DNA from 4 places in the Rhizobium sp. MHM7A genome. Region 1 is predicted to be linked to each of the others. Evidence: predicted binding sites of a transcription regulator. Region 1 holds the regulator's gene; each other region holds the start of a gene.
The links. Region 1 encodes LexA, which represses DNA repair genes until DNA is damaged. Its sites were predicted from a motif close to TGTTCNNNNTGTGTTCNG; they were not measured.

Region 1 (3,919 bases):
GGTCCTGGCGGCGGCGATCAGAAGGTCGGTCTGGCGGCAGAGGAAAGCCGGGATCTGCAGGACATCGACGATCTTTGCCACCTCCGCGCATTGCTCGGCGGTGTGGACGTCGGTCAAGACGGGAAAGCCGAATTCCTTTTTCAGATCGGCAAAGACCTCCATGCCCTTCTCCAGGCCGATGCCGCGCTCGGCCGAGAGGGAGGTGCGGTTCGCCTTGTCGAAAGAGCTCTTGTAGACGAGGCCTATGCCGAGCTTGCCGCAAAGCTCTTTCAGCGTGCCGGCCACCATGAAGGCATGATCGCGGCTTTCCATCTGGCAGGGGCCGGCGATCAGCGACAGGCGGCCTGTATTGGAAAAGGTGACTTGACCATCGCCTTCGCCGATCTTGACTTCGGAATTCGTATCGGAGCTCATCGTGGTTCCTCGAAGGCAAAGAGCGTGCCCTGGCCGGGCGCGGGCTTCACCAGAATGCGGTTGTTCTTACGCGTATACGTCACCCCGTTAGCAGCCAAATGCGCTTCTGTCACGGCAAGATCGGCGACATTGAAGAGGATTGCCCGGCCGCGCAGTCCGCGCTCGGCGGGTGAGACCGCGGTCTCGAAATAGGCCTCCAGCCCCTCCGGCGTCACCAGGCTGATCCTCGCATTCGAGGCCGCGATATTGACGCCAAACCCGGTTTTCTCGGCTGCCGATTGCGCTGCGGCAAGGCCGACGAAGGCGGCGAAAGCCGCCGGCTCCGGTGCGCAGAGCGCCACCTCAGCAATGCCGGTGACGCCATTGTCATGCCTTTCCAGCGAACCGCGATCGGCCGGCAACGGGTTGACGCGCTCGACGGCAAAGAGAAGGAGATCGGGCGCGCGGAGATCGCCGGCAAAAGCCAGTCTGAAGCTCCCGATGCTCTCGGAACCATCCGGCATTTTCATAGTCCGACTAAACTCCAGCATCTTGCCGGCGCTCGATCCCTTGTCGATGAAACTCTTATGATCGAGCCCGCAATCCCCGGTGCCGAAGGCTATCGCCGAAAGCCCTTCCTCGCCGCAGCGGAAGCGAAAGGCCTGGTTGTGGGCGGTAAAGACGTTACCCTGCCGCGCCGATAGCTCGCTCTCCTCGACGCTCGCTACACCGAGCGGCTCCAGATAGGTCTTGTCGGCAAAGAATACGCAGGCATTCTCCGTGCCGAAGGGGTGGCGCGCATCGGCGGCAACGGTGAAGCCGAGTTTCCCGAGCCTCTCGCGCGCCAGGTCTATATTGACGACAGGCAACACGACATGATCCAGCGGGTGCGGCTTGGCGGAATGGTCTTTCATAATGTCCCTCTCCCTGAAATGGCATGAGATGTGCGACGGCACGCGGTCAATTCAAGGCTTGCGCGCCAAATCCGGCGAATGAAAATAAAAATCTCAACGAGTTGACGGGAAGTTTTACGGAAATTTAGCTACTTGCAGAACACATATGGAACATATAGTGTCTGTTCTGGATTTGTTTCAATCACGGGGTCTGACGTCGATGCTCACGCGCAAACAACAGGAGCTTCTCCTTTTCATTCATGAGCGCATGAAGGAATCCGGCGTTCCTCCCTCTTTCGACGAAATGAAGGATGCTCTGGACCTCGCCTCGAAATCAGGCATCCACCGCCTGATCACGGCGCTAGAGGAACGCGGCTTCATTCGCCGCCTACCGAACCGCGCCCGAGCGCTCGAAGTGATCAAGCTTCCAGAGGCCTATAGCCCCAGTCTTCAACCGCGCCGCGGTTTTTCGCCGAGCGTTATCGAGGGCAGCCTCGGCAAGCCCCAGCCGGTCGCCGCCCCTGCTGCGGCAAAGGCGGTCGCAGACAACGGCAACTCCGTCTCCGTGCCGGTCATGGGACGTATCGCCGCCGGCGTTCCGATTTCGGCGATCCAGAACAACACGCACGACATCGTCGTTCCCGCCGATATGCTTGGCTCCGGTGAGCACTACGCGCTGGAGGTCAAGGGCGATTCGATGATCGACGCCGGCATCTTCGACGGCGATACGGTGATCATCCGTAACGGCAGCACTGCAAGTCCCGGCGATATCGTCGTTGCCCTCGTCGACGACGAGGAAGCAACGCTGAAGCGTTTCCGCCGCAAGGGCGCATCGATCGCCCTGGAAGCCGCCAACCCGGCCTATGAGACCCGCATCTTCGGACCCGACCGCGTCAAGGTGCAGGGCAAGCTGGTCGGCCTCATCCGCCGCTATCACTGACGCTGGACGGGCCGGAATCGGTAAAACTGTTGCTGCGCCAATCATAGGCGCGGTGGCGCATCCATGGCCGCGATAATGCATCGAAGGCCGTCGCGACCTCGAGGCCGCTCTCAGTGAAACGCAATTCGACCGAACCGGTCCTGCGCAGCGTTTCGCCGGTAAACAGCGCCGCACCCGAGCGGCAGCTGGCGAAGCGCAGGCGTACCGACGTTACGACAATATCGCCGGCATCGCAAGCAGGGCCGAGATAGGCGGCATTTTCGATGACGGTCACGATATGACCGTTTGCAAGCTTGGCTATGCACCAGGCTTTCCTGAGGCAGGAAAAGCTTTCCGCCTCAGCGCCGGCCGCGGCCGCCTGCATCGCGATCTTCGCTTCGTTCTGCTGCTCGCGGGAAAGCCTGAGGCGCCTCTCCTTATCCTCCGGGCTCGCAGGACTATCCAGCATCGTCGGCGGATTATGCACCGTCAGAACGAGCGCCCTCTGCCACTGATCGAAGATGAAATCCGGCGGCCTTTCGCGATTGGAGGCCATTGCTGCCGGCGTGACGACCGCGACGAGCGCGCCGTCTTCCGAAATCACCAGATCCGGCGGCCGGGATGCCGGCAGAACCACTACTGCAAGCGTCGAGACGGCGATGAGAGCGGTGCCGACATGGCGCAGCCGCGTCCGCAGCAAGGTCATCAGCAGGAAACCTGCCACGGCCAGCGTGAAATACCAGCTGGGCAATCGACCGACGCCGATATTCCCGCCCCAACCGGATATCGTCTTTGCCACCACGATCACCAGATCGAGGCCGAATCCGACCACCTTCCAAGGCAATATATCAAGCCCGAAAGGCATGAGCAGCATCGCCAACAACCCGGCCGGCATGACGATGAAGGAGATGATCGGCATGGTCGCGAGGTTTGCCGGGAGACCATAGGCCGTCAGGCGATGAAAATGCTCGATCGAAAACAGCGCCGTGGAAAAGCCGCCGATCAGCGAAGTCAGGAAAACGCCGCTGAAAAAGCGTGCGACCGCAGCGGCCAGCCGCAGGGCCGGCATTTTCGGCAGGGCGCTTTCGCCGACGCGCCGTTCCTTCCACAGCTGATAAGCCGATACCAGCGCCAGCGTCGCGGCAAAGGACATTTGAAAACTCGGGCCCAGGACTTCGGAAGGTGAGATCACAATGATAACAAGCGCGGAAAGAGCGACGTTGCGCAGGCTGATCGACGGCCGGTCGAAGAAGACAGCAATCAGCATAATGGCCATCATGATGAAGGCGCGCTCTGCCGAGACGGCGAAACCCGAGATCAGAAAATAGGCCGTGACGGCGATGAGCGCTCCGGCGGCGGCAAACTTCTTGGTCGGATAGGCCTGAGCGACACCCGGAAAGAGGCTGAGCAGCATCCTAAAGCCGACGAAGAAGATGCCGGCCGACAGAGCCATGTTGAGGCCTGATATAGCGATAATGTGGGCAAGGCCTGACTGGCGCAGTGCGTCCGTCGTCTCGTTCGAAATCGCGCGCCGCTCGTCCGTCACGAGAGCGGCGGCAAATGCGCCCGTGTCGCCAGGCAGAATCGCGCGTATGCGATCGCCGATGCCGCTACGCAGCCTATAGAGCCACTCGAGCAGGGCATCGGAACTCCATCTCGCCTCCGGCGGCGGCGCCTGCGCTTCGAGCTTCGTCGGCGCGCCGTAGAAGAAGCC
Region 2 (3,919 bases), on a different contig from region 1:
ACGCCATTCGGCAAGCTCTCCGCGTCCCGAAAGCACGACCCGGCGCATCACAGCAACGACAGTTGCTCAGGCTGCGGCTCAAACATGGCACGCAGATCCGGCCGGTCGATCAGCCGTCGCGGCGACCAGCCTTCCGCCGCGATGAAGGACCGGACCTTTTTGATTGAGACGCCGAGCCGGGAGAGATCATCGAGCCGCAGGCGCCGAAATCGGCGCGCCGAAACGATCGCCTTGACTGTTTTGGTGCCGAGACCGGGGACACGCAGCAACCGCTCGCGCTCGGCCTTGTTGATGTCGACCGGAAATTCCCCGCGATTGGCAAGCGCCCAGGCAAGCTTCGGATCGAGATTGAGATCGAGCATGCCGCCCGCCTGGTTTGCGGTGATCTCCTCGATGCCGAAACCGTAGAACCGATAGAGCCAGTCGGCCTGGTAGAGCCGATGTTCGCGCATCAGCGGCGGCTTGATCAGCGGCAGGTTTTTAGAGGCGTCGGGGATGGGGCTGAAGGCGGAATAATAGACACGCTTCAGGCCATAGCTGCTGTATAGCCGGCTGCTGCTGGCAAGGATGGTCGCGTCATTGGCTCCATCCGCACCGACGATCATCTGCGTGCTCTGGCCAGCCGGGACGAAACGCTGGCGTTTCCTGGTCTTGAGCGTCGGCTCATCAGCCGCCTCGATCTTCAATCTGAGATCCGCCATCGATCGCCTGATATTGGCGGGCTTCTTTTCCGGCGCGAAGCGGGAAATCCCGCTGTCGGTCGGCAGCTCGATGTTGAGCGACAGCCTGTCGGCATGAAGCCCCGCCTCCTCCATCAGATGCGGCGATGCCTCGGGGATCGCTTTGAGATGGATATAGCCGCGGAAATTATGCGTCAGGCGCAGCTCGCGGGCGATGCGGACCATCTCCTCCATCGTATAATCGGACGAGCGGATGATGCCGGAGGAAAGGAAGAGGCCTTCGATATAGTTGCGGCGGTAGAATTCCAGCGTGAGCCAGACGACCTCCTCGGCCGTGAAGCGTGCCCGCTCGACATTGCTGGAGGAGCGATTGACGCAATAGGCGCAGTCGTAAATGCAGAAATTGGTCAGCAATATCTTCAGAAGCGAAATGCACCGCCCGTCCGGTGCATAGGCATGACAGATGCCGGACCCCTCCGTCGAGCCGAGCCCGCCGCTCACGCTTGAATCGCGCTTAACCGTGCCGCTGGAAGCGCAGGACGCGTCATATTTGGCGGCGTCGGAAAGGATGGCGAGGCGTTCGGCAAGCGACTTCTTCATTCTTTTGTTCACTATACGTTCTAATATACATAGTCAACCAAAACGATCCGGCCGCTGCCCATTTTGGGGCGTATCGCTTGATGTCGCAGTGGGTTGCGTTTCGCTTATGCGAATTTTCTGGAAATCGGCCTTGCCGATCTGCTATAAGCATTCGACTAGGTTTGTGGCACGGTTCCGAAGCTCCCCTTCGGGACCTGTTTTCTTTTGTGTGTGCTCGAGCGTGCAGACGCAGGGAGTGAAGGACAGAAAAATGGTTGATAAGGTACCGATGACACAGGGTGGTTTCGTCAAGCTGCAGGAAGAACTGCGCTGGCGTCAGCAGGAAGAGCGTCCCCGAATCATCGAGGCGATCGCCGAAGCCCGTGCCCACGGCGACCTTTCCGAAAACGCCGAATACCATGCCGCCAAGGAAGCTCAGAGCCACAATGAGGGCCGCATCACCGAGCTCGAAGATCTGACGGCGCGCGCCGAGGTCATCGATCTCACCAAGATGTCCGGCGACAAGATCAAGTTCGGCGCCAAGGTGAAGCTCGTCGACGAGGACACCGAGGAAGAAAAGACCTACCAGATCGTCGGCGACCAGGAAGCCGACGTCAAGGCCGGCCGTATCTCCATCTCCTCTCCGATCGCGCGCGCGCTGATCGGCAAGGAAGTCGGCGATTCCATTGAGGTCAACGCGCCGGGTGGTTCCAAGGCCTACGAAATCCTCCAGGTTTCCTGGGGCTGATTGCCGCCACACACGAGACTCATTCCTTGCCGGACATTCATGACGTCGAGATCATCGCGCCCAACTTCAAGCGCCGGCTCTCCGGCGTCACCTCGACCATCGTTCAGCTCATCCCATGCCAGATCCGGCTTGGCATCAGGATCGCAACGCTCGGTCCCGGCCTTCCGGAGGGCCTGGCGAAGCTGAAATGGCCGCAGCTCCTTGGCCTTTGGCGCCCGCCGGCGCGTCGGCGCCACCGCATCTGGCACGCCCGCCGCAACAATGAGATGGCCGTCGGCATCCTGCTCCGTCATGTCCTGCGCATGCCGCTGAAGCTGCTCTTCACCTCGGCTGCGCAACGCCATCACACCGCCTATACGAAATGGCTGATCCGCCGAATGGATGCGGTGATCGCAACCAGCGACCGTTCCGGCTCCTTCCTCGAAGTGCCTCACACCGTCATCCAGCACGGCGTCGACCTTTCCCTGTTCCACCCGCCTGAAACGGCCGAGGACGCTATTGCCGCCACCGGCCTGCCCGGCCGCTACCTCGTCGGCTGTTTCGGACGCGTACGTCACCAGAAGGGCACCGATCTCTTCGTGCAGGCGATGATCGAACTGCTGCCGCAACGCCCGGAATGGACGGCCGTCGTCTCCGGCCGGGTGACGGCGGAGCACGCCGCCTTCGGGGAAAAGCTCAAGGCCGATGTCGCCGCCGCCGGCCTTAGCGACCGTATTCTTTTCCTCGGCGAAGTACCCGATATCAAAATCTGGTATCGCCGCCTGACGCTTTACGTCGCCCCTTCCCGCAATGAGGGCTTCGGCCTGACGCCGCTCGAAGCCATGGCTTCACGCACGGCGGTAGTGGCCTCGGATGCCGGCGCCTATGCCGAACAGATCGTCGGTGGCGAGACGGGCGCGGTGGTGGCTGCAGGCGATGGCGAGGCGCTGACACGGGTGATCGCCCGCTATCTCGCAGATCCCGCGCTGGCAATTGCGCATGGCGACAATGGGCTGCGTCATGTCAGGGAAAATTTTGCGCTGGAGAAGGAAGCAAGCGCGATCGGGGCGGTCTACGATCGCCTTCTTGGCGACAATCGCGGCTAAGCGAAAAAGAACGGCCCGCTGGATAGCGGGCCGCTGCGACACCGAACAAGTCGGCCTTTTATTCGGCCGGCTGAAGCGCGACAGCCGGAGCGCCCTCTTCTGCCTGACCGCCGAGAGCCACGGCGAGCTGCGCCGTGTCCAGCTCTTTTTCCCAGCGTGCCACGACGATCGTCGCGACCGCATTGCCGACAAGGTTCGTCAGTGCCCGGCATTCCGACATGAAGCGGTCGATGCCGAGGATCAGCGCCATGCCGGCGACGGGAACGGAGGGTACGACGGAGAGCGTCGCGGCAAGGGTGATGAAGCCGGCGCCGGTGATGCCGGCTGCACCTTTCGAGCTCAGCATCGCCACGAGCAGCAGCAGGATCTGGTCGCCCCAGGAGAGCTGGATGCCCGTTGCCTGGGCAATGAACAGTGCGGCCAATGTCATATAGATGTTGGTGCCGTCGAGGTTGAAGGAATAGCCTGTTGGGATGACGAGGCCGACGACCGAGCGCTTGCAGCCGGCCTTTTCCATCTTGTTCATCAGGCCCGGAAGGGCTGCCTCGGACGATGAGGTGCCGAGAACCAGCAGCAGCTCTTCCTTGATGTAGCGCAGCAGCGCCAGGATCGAGAAGCCGTTGTAGCGGGCGACGGCGCCGAGAACGACGAGAACGAAGAGCAGCGATGTGATGTAGAAGGTGCCGATCAGCATGGCGAGATTGGCGATCGATCCGATGCCGTACTTGCCGATGGTGAAGGCCATGGCGCCGAAGGCGCCGATCGGGGCGGCCTTCATCAGGATGGCGACCAGCTTGAAGATCGGAGCCGTCAGCGCATTGAGGATA
Region 3 (3,919 bases), on a different contig from region 1:
AGCACCTATTCCGATAGCAGTTCGTCCATCTCAGGCTCGTCACCATCCTTCCGCAATGGCCGGAAACTCATCCGGTGCAGCGAGCAGGGGCCGTGCCTCTCTATGCCGGCGCGGTGCTGCGCCGTACCGTAACCGGCATGTGCGGCAAAACCGTAATCGGGAAATACATGATGCGCTCTTGCCATCATTCGGTCGCGCGTGACCTTGGCGACGATCGAGGCGGCGGCGATCGAGACCGAGCGGGCATCGCCCTTGACCACGGCCTGTCCTGGGCAATCGAGGCCTGGCGGCACATCGAGCCCATCGGTCAACACGTAACTGGCGGGAACGGCGAGGCTGCATATGGCGCGACGCATCGCGTCCAGGCTTGCCTTGCGAATGTCCGTCTCGTCTATGCGGGTCGAGCTGGAGGAGGCGATCGAGACGGTCGCGGTTGCCAGGATCTGGGCGAACAGTTCCTCGCGCCGCTGCGCCGAGAGCTGCTTGGAATCGTTAAGCCCCTCGGGAATGCGCTTCGGATCAAGAATGACGGCGGCGGCTACAACGGGTCCGGCCAGTGGCCCGCGGCCTGCCTCGTCGGCGCCGGCCACCGGCCAGTGGCCGGCCTTGCGAGCTTTGAGCTCGAGCTTGAAATCCGGCACGAGAGGGACCGTGTCGAAAAGCAGGGGAGAATCGGGTGGCGTGCGACGTTTCATGCGGCTGAACCTCGCACGCCAACCCGATTTCCCGCAAGTCCCCGGATCAGGGCGGCAGCCGGGGACCGTCCGGCGGATGGTGGCGGTCAGTGCCATCCGCGGGAATTGCGATCGAGGCTCGAAAACAGGGCGGTTTGTCGAGCAGCCGATACGCAAGCTGAAAGCAATTCCGAAAAGCTTGGAGCGGATTCCGTCCGGAATTGCACAAAACGTCAGTCATGATTCCGGGAACTGCCGGCCCCCGGCACTCGGTTGAAAACTGAAGGCTAGAGCAGCGACAGCTGCACGCCGCTGCCATCAGGTGGCACGAACAGATCGTCGCGCAGAGGCACGCTGCGTCGCGTCAGCTCGAAGCGTCGTGCCGCCATTTCGAAACGCCGTGCGATCTGCCAGGCATAGGGGCCGGCGCCCTTCATGCGCTTGCCGAATTCGGCGTCGTAATCCTTGCCGCCGCGCATCGAGCGCACCAGCGACATCACATGCCGGTAGCGATCGGGATAATGCTGCAGCAGCCAGTCGCGAAAGAGCGGGCTGACCTCGAGCGGCAGCCGCAGAATGACATAGCTCGCCTCGGCAGCGCCGGCAGCCTTCGCCGATTCGAGGATGCGCTCCAGCTCGTGATCGTTCAGCGCCGGGATCAGCGGCGCGGCCATGACGGCAGTCTGGATGCCTGCCTCCGAAAGCGCGTGAATCGTCTCCAGCCTTCGCGGTGGCGTGGCGGCGCGCGGCTCCATCGCCCGGGCAAGCTTGCGGTCGAGCGTTGTGACCGAGATGCCGACGCGCACCAGATTCTTACTGGCCATCTCCTGCAGAATGTCGAGATCGCGCAGGATCATCGCCGATTTGGTGACGATCGAAACCGGATGGTTCGCCTTGTTCAGCACCTCGAGGATGCCGCGCATGATGCGCCACTCCTTCTCGATCGGCTGATAGGGATCGGTATTCGTGCCGATCGCGATCACCCGCACCTTATAGCCAGGCTTGGCGAGCTCCCGCTCCAGCAGTTTCGCCGCGTCGGGCTTGGCGAAGAGCTTCGTCTCGAAATCAAGCCCTGCCGAGAGCCCCATATAGGCGTGCGTCGGCCGGGCGAAGCAATAGATGCAGCCGTGCTCGCAGCCGCGATATGGATTGATCGAGCGGTCGAAGGAAATGTCCGGCGATTCGTTGCGGGTGATCGCCGTGCGCGGTTTTTCGACCTGCACCTCGGTCTTGAACGGCGGCAGCTCTTCCAGCGTCTGCCAGCCATCGTCGAACGTCTCCCGCTGCAGCGCTTCGAAACGGCCCGTCGGATTCAGTCCTGCCCCACGCCCGCGTCGCCGATCGCCTTCGATCCTGAGGCCAGAGGATACGATCATTGCATCGGCAATATCTGCTGTATTGGCAGGCGCGAATGCGGCCTGCCCTGCCAGGGACTGCTCTCTCATCGGATTCTCCCGCGGCGGAAAGCCTTTGCCTCCGCCCGTTTTGATGATTAAATTCCTATCGGCAAATAGAGAACAATGCAAGAACAAAATGAGGAAAAGGGTGCTGGCAAAAAATTGTGCGTCGCTTTATGAATAATCGATGTTGACGGTTGTTCTCGAATGCCAGGATCAGGAATCCGAACTGGCGCAGACTTTATCGATATTGGTGGCAGGCGCGGTGGAAGGGCTCGTCAGCGATGTGATCGTGCTCGACCACGGCTCACGCGACGGCACGTCGCGGGTCGCCGACGCCGCCGGCTGCCGTTTCCATTCACAATGGGATATCAAAGACATCGTCCGCTCGGCCCGTGGCGAATGGGTGCTCTTCGTCGAGCCGGGGGCAAGGCCGCAGGCTGGCTGGATCGATGAAATCGCCGAATATATCGCGCTGAACAAGACGCCGGCGCGCTTTTCCGCGTCCCGCGGCTACCGACGCCCGTTCTTCCAGCGCGTCGCTCGCGCCCGGCCGCCGCTGGAACTAGGGCTGTTGATGCCGAAGAGCCAGGCGCTCGCGACCGCCAGAAGCGGGATGCCTCTTGCCGACTTCGTCAAGGGCCAGAAGCCGCGCAAACTCTCCAGCGAACTCATTCCCTCCTGGGTCGCGCGCGCTGCGCGGTAACAACTCGACTTCCGCGACCAGGTCTTCGTCTGCTTCCTCTACGCCAATGGCCGCCTCTCACCCTAGCCCTCTCCCCGTACAACCGGGCGAGGGACGTCCCCTGCGAAAGGTCGGAGAGGGACGGAGAGGTCGCGGCATATGCCCTTGCCGCGTAAAGATGGCGCCCCATCGGATTTGGCGCTATAATTCGCTTATGGCGCCGTCGAAGCGCCTCGCTTCGCAAACGGACGCCATGGAATGCCGGTGAACGGCAGAACAGGTCGGCGAAAATCTCCTCTTCTGCCGGGTTCCCGGCGAAAAGGAGGTGCGTCATGCGACGGGGTATGATCTGTGGCCTGTTGGCCGTCATATTGCCGACACTGGTGATCGCGCATCCGCATTCGGCAGCATCGCAGGCGATGCTCAGTTGCGCAGGCCGATCCGACGTCGTCAAATTCCTGGACAAGAATTTCGCTGAGAAGCTGACGGCGGTCGGGCTTGTCAACCAGAACGCCGTTCTCGAGGTCTATGCCGCAAAAAGCGGAACCTGGACGCTCGTCGTCACGGATGTTCAAGGCATAAGTTGCATTCTGCTGTCGGGTGACAGCTGGGATTCGATGCCGGCCCTGCCGGGTATCGCCACAACGCATCGGCGCTGAAAATTCCGATCGACATTTGGACTGCATTTCTCGCGGCAGCAGCAGTCTATTTCTTCGCGCCGCGTTTCAGGTGCTCGTCTAGGCGCGGCATGATCTCGACGAAATTGCACGGCACGCTGCGATAATCGAGTTGCGCTTTCAGAATGCCGTCCCAGGCATCCCGGCAGGCGCCGGGCGAGCCCGGCAGCGCAAAGATGAAGGTCGAGTTGGCAACACCTGCCGTAGCGCGCGACTGGATCGTCGCCGTGCCGATCTTCTCATAGGAGATGCGGTGGAAGACGGCGGAAAAGCCGTCCATGCGCTTTTCGAACAGCGGCTCCAGGGCCTCGGGCGTCACATCGCGCCCGGTGAAGCCGGTTCCGCCTGAGGTGATGACAACGTCGATCTCGTCCCGCTCGGTCCAGGCCTTGACCCTTGCGGCGATCTTCTCCCGGTCGTCGGGCACGATCGCCCGCTCGACCAGCTTGTGGCCCGCCTCGGTGATCCGCGCCGCCAGCGTATCGC
Region 4 (3,919 bases), on a different contig from region 1:
TCAATACCGTGCTGATGTGATGATTGACGAAACGTTCGATACGAGCGGCGACGTGATCGCGGGCATTGCCGGTCAACTGCTCGTCGGCGAGCAGGATCACGCGCGGCCGCATGACGTGGTCGCTGCCGGAAAGCCGCGCCACCGGATCGCCGAGCCACCGGATCAATCCATCCGAACCGATCGCCAGATCGCTGTTGCCCGCGGCATGCAGCCGGGCCGCACGGGCCTCGAACTCGAGCGCAAGCGCCTTCTGCGACGCAGCCTGAACCGCCTTGGCATCCGGTCCATCCGTTCCCCCCACCGGGGTAAAACGGAATCCGCTCAACTGCCCTACATGATGTCCTTCAACGAAGACATCGCCATTCACACTGATTTCAGCTTCCAGCATCGCATTCTCTCTCAGGCGCTTCATGAGCACAGATGTCCTGCGATCAACAAAGCGTTTCGTCAACCTTTCATGTAACGCATCGGACAATCGATCTTCGATTTCCCGCGTCTTTTCCTGCCAATGTGTCGGATCGGCCAGCCAGCCGGGCCGATTCGAGACATAGGTCCAGGTCCTTATCTGCGCGATTCGCGCCGAAAGCGTGTCAATTTCTCCGTCAGTTCGATCCGCGCGATGAACCTGCTCCGCGAGAAACTGCTCGTTCACCGTGCCATAGCGCACGAGATCGGAAAAGAGGGTCGAAATAAGATCGGCATGTTGTGCCGGAGTGATACGCCGGTAGTCGGGCAGCGCGCAAGCCTCCCAGAGTTTTTCGACGCGGGCCGGCCTGTCGGCGAGGTCGATCACCTCGGGGTAGCGCGAAAGCTGCTCGAGCGCCTGCTGGTCGACCGCGGGGAGGGCCCGCGTCAGCCCCGGCACGCGCGGCCCTGCCTCGAGACTGGCGCGAAGCGAATGAATCGAGGAGAAGTCCATCTCGGTCGTGCGCCACTGCAGGACTTTGACGTTGTCGAATTCGTGCCCTTCGATGCGCTGCACCAGCTCATCGTCGAAAGGCGAGACCTGCCCGGTGACACCGAAAGTTCCGTCGCGCACGTGCCGCCCCGCACGTCCGGCGATCTGGCCGAGTTCACCCGGATTGAGGTTGCGGAACTGGTAGCCGTCGAATTTTCTGTCCTGGGCGAAAGCGACGTGATCGACATCGAGATTGAGCCCCATGCCGATCGCGTCGGTTGCCACCAGATATTCGACGTCGCCCGCCTGATAGAGCGCCACCTGCGCATTGCGGGTGCGCGGGCTCAGCGCCCCCAGCACGACAGCCGCGCCGCCGCGCTGCCGGCGGATGAGCTCGGCAATGGCATAAACCTCGTCGGCGGAAAAGGCGACAACTGCCGAGCGTTGCGGCAGGCGGGTGATCTTCTTTTGGCCGGCGTAAAGGAGATGCGAAAGCCGCGGTCGCTCGACGATCGTGATCCCCGGCAGGATATGCTGCAGGATCGGCCGCATCGTCGCAGCTCCCAGAAGCAGCGTTTCATCGCGGCCGCGAAGATGCAGGATGCGATCTGTGAAGATATGGCCGCGCTCGAGATCCCCGGCGAGCTGCACCTCGTCGATCGCGACGAAGGCGGCTTTGGTCTCCCGCGGCATCGCTTCGACCGTGCAGACGGAAAAATGCGCATTGGGCGGCGAAATCTTTTCTTCGCCCGTGACCAGCGCCACGTTCTGCAGACCGACCTTCTCCACCACCCGCGTATAGACCTCGCGGGCCAAGAGCCTGAGCGGCAGGCCGATCACGCCGGTCCCGTGTGCGACCATGCGCTCGATGGCATAATGGGTCTTGCCGGTATTGGTTGGTCCGAGCACCGCGGTTACACCGCGCCCACTCAGAATCATCGGCTGCGAAGTCAGAGTCATGGTCCATGCAATTGAGGCAGACCGCCCCAGGAAAAGTTTTGCCATCTCGACGGAGGCACAGAACACATGGACAGCTGCCGCCGCAAACGCAAGGGCAGATTTCAAAATGCGTCGGGGATTACGACCTTTGCGAGTCGTTCTGAAGGTTCGCATCTCCGATTCGGAACAGCGTGAGAACGAATCAGAGACGAATCGCTGACTCTGGCTGATTCAGCTTTTGTTCACGGCTAAGTATTGATTTTGAATCACTTTTTTCTACTAAATGCTGAATCGCGGGACTCTCTCGTTCTCGCATTTTGTCAAAGTGCCGGTTGTCTACCATGCACTTTTTGCCAAGTAAGAATCCGCTGCAAATTAACCCCTCGATCAAATCCGGAACGAATCGGAGACGAATCGCCGACCTTACCGGTTTCACCTTCCGTTCACGGCAAGATCTGGTGGCGGCGTCATGCTCCGCCGCTAGATGAGGGGCGAGCGACAAGGTCTCGCGACTGATGTCTGACGTGGGCGTTAATCTTCCGGCAGCCAAATTCACGCAGCGTCAAGCTCGGCCCGCTCGCGCCCTGGGTCCGACCAAAAACGGAACGAATCGCCGACGAATCGGAGACATCGAGACTTTCTGGCTTTGTTCACCGCAACATATTGTACTAAAAGGATTTTTTAACCATACTGACGATTTGTGGGGATGACGGATCGCAAACCATGAATCGCATTGCGTCCTAATTCAGCGCCTAACCGGGAACAAAAATCGCCAATGCGTGTTTCTTGTCCATCCAGATTGCGGATGAAAATGAAGGAAAAACACCATGCTTGGCACGATACTTCTCGTAATCCTCATTCTGCTCTTGATCGGAGCCCTGCCGAATTGGGGTTATAGCCGTGGCTGGGGCTATGGACCTTCTGGCGGTTTGGGGCTAGTTCTCGTCATTATCATTATCCTTGTACTAATGGGCCGCATCTAAAGCCCAACAACCTGGGGAGTTACGACATGATGAAGAAGATTGTTCTTGTTGGCGCGCTCGTGGGCGCTCTCGCATCCTGCACGGCGACCGAGCAGGGCACAGCGATCGGCGCCGGGACCGGTGCGGTCATCGGCGGTGCGGTCACCAACAGCTGGGGTGGTGCCGCGGTCGGCGCAGTTGCCGGCGGTCTGACCGGTGCCCTGATTGGCCAGTCGGTTGAACGCCGCGGCTACTGCATCTATCGCGACCGTTACGGCCGCCGCTACGAGGCCCGTTGCCGCTAACCGGCAGCATCATATCGGACTCCCAACGGGCGCACTGGCGCCCGTTTTTCTTTGTCGCTGACGCGCGTCAACACGGCGTTGACAGTCGGTCGCGAAAGCGGAACCTACCGGCACCCGTCAGACGGGGCCATATTCCTTGACAAGCGCAAGGCAGTCAAACTGCCCGGCCATCTGAAAGGAATGCTTCCATGGCCCAGATTATCCTGAATTTCGCCGTCCCCGTTTTCATCGCTTCGGTCTTCCTGACGATGGCGATGTCAACCCTCGCCGGCAAAGATCGCTCACTACAGAAAGTGCCGGCCACGATTCGGACAAGGCTCAATCAAAACCGCGATCGGCGTTTCTGACTGTCTGAAGAGCATGGGTGCGGTCACCGCTACGGCAGATTGCAAAAGCGCCTCCGACCGGAGGCGCTTTTGTTTGGTCGGACTAATGATCGCCTTGAAAGTTGCGACGCGCTCTAAACGAAGAATTGCCCGCCATTTGCCGTCAGCGTCGAACCGGTGATGAAGCCGGCATCGTCGGAGACGAGGAAGGTAACGCAACGCGCAATCTCTTCCGGTTCGCCGAGACGACCTACGGGGATCTGAGGAATGATGCGCTCGTTCAGCACTTTCTCCGGCACGGCAAGCACCATCTCCGTTCCGATATAACCTGGGCAGATGGCATTGACGGTGATGTTTTTCGCCGCCCCTTCCTGGGCAAGCGCCTTGGTAAAGCCCAGATCGCCCGCCTTGGCCGCCGAATAGTTCGCCTGACCCATCTGGCCCTTCTGGCCGTTGATCGACGAGATATTGACGATGCGGCCGAAGTTG

Region 2: FFR93_RS09705 (putative DNA modification/repair radical SAM protein) is a predicted target of LexA. The motif match lies at 1,286-1,303, and genes of this name have one in related genera.
Region 3: FFR93_RS15315 (glycosyl transferase) is a predicted target of LexA. The motif match lies at 2,188-2,205, and genes of this name have one in related genera.
Region 4: FFR93_RS39365 (helicase-related protein) is a predicted target of LexA. The motif match lies at 2,020-2,037, and genes of this name have one in related genera.

Annotation. Positions count from the first base shown of each region.
Region 1 covers NZ_VCHT01000004.1:239,849-243,767, reverse strand. The annotation lists gene kdsA (3-deoxy-8-phosphooctulonate synthase) at 1-414, opposite strand, end outside; gene FFR93_RS17435 (VOC family protein) at 411-1,307, opposite strand; gene lexA (transcriptional repressor LexA) at 1,507-2,226, shown strand; gene FFR93_RS17425 (ComEC/Rec2 family competence protein) at 2,207-3,919, opposite strand, start outside.
Region 2 covers NZ_VCHT01000002.1:304,830-308,748, reverse strand. The annotation lists gene FFR93_RS09710 (UdgX family uracil-DNA binding protein) at 1-48, opposite strand, end outside; gene FFR93_RS09705 (putative DNA modification/repair radical SAM protein) at 48-1,280, opposite strand; gene greA (transcription elongation factor GreA) at 1,531-2,007, shown strand; gene FFR93_RS09695 (glycosyltransferase family 4 protein) at 2,034-3,092, shown strand; gene FFR93_RS09690 (dicarboxylate/amino acid:cation symporter) at 3,151-3,919, opposite strand, start outside.
Region 3 covers NZ_VCHT01000003.1:497,342-501,260, reverse strand. The annotation lists gene FFR93_RS15325 (ribonuclease HII) at 6-695, opposite strand; gene FFR93_RS15320 (PA0069 family radical SAM protein) at 962-2,119, opposite strand; gene FFR93_RS15315 (glycosyl transferase) at 2,259-2,777, shown strand; gene FFR93_RS15310 (hypothetical protein) at 3,089-3,415, shown strand; gene moaB (molybdenum cofactor biosynthesis protein B) at 3,462-3,919, opposite strand, start outside.
Region 4 covers NZ_VCHT01000033.1:21,949-25,867, reverse strand. The annotation lists gene FFR93_RS39365 (helicase-related protein) at 1-1,858, opposite strand, end outside; gene FFR93_RS39360 (DUF3309 family protein) at 2,665-2,820, shown strand; gene FFR93_RS39355 (YMGG-like glycine zipper-containing protein) at 2,847-3,104, shown strand; gene FFR93_RS41230 (hypothetical protein) at 3,293-3,451, shown strand; gene FFR93_RS39350 (beta-ketoacyl-ACP reductase) at 3,565-3,919, opposite strand, start outside.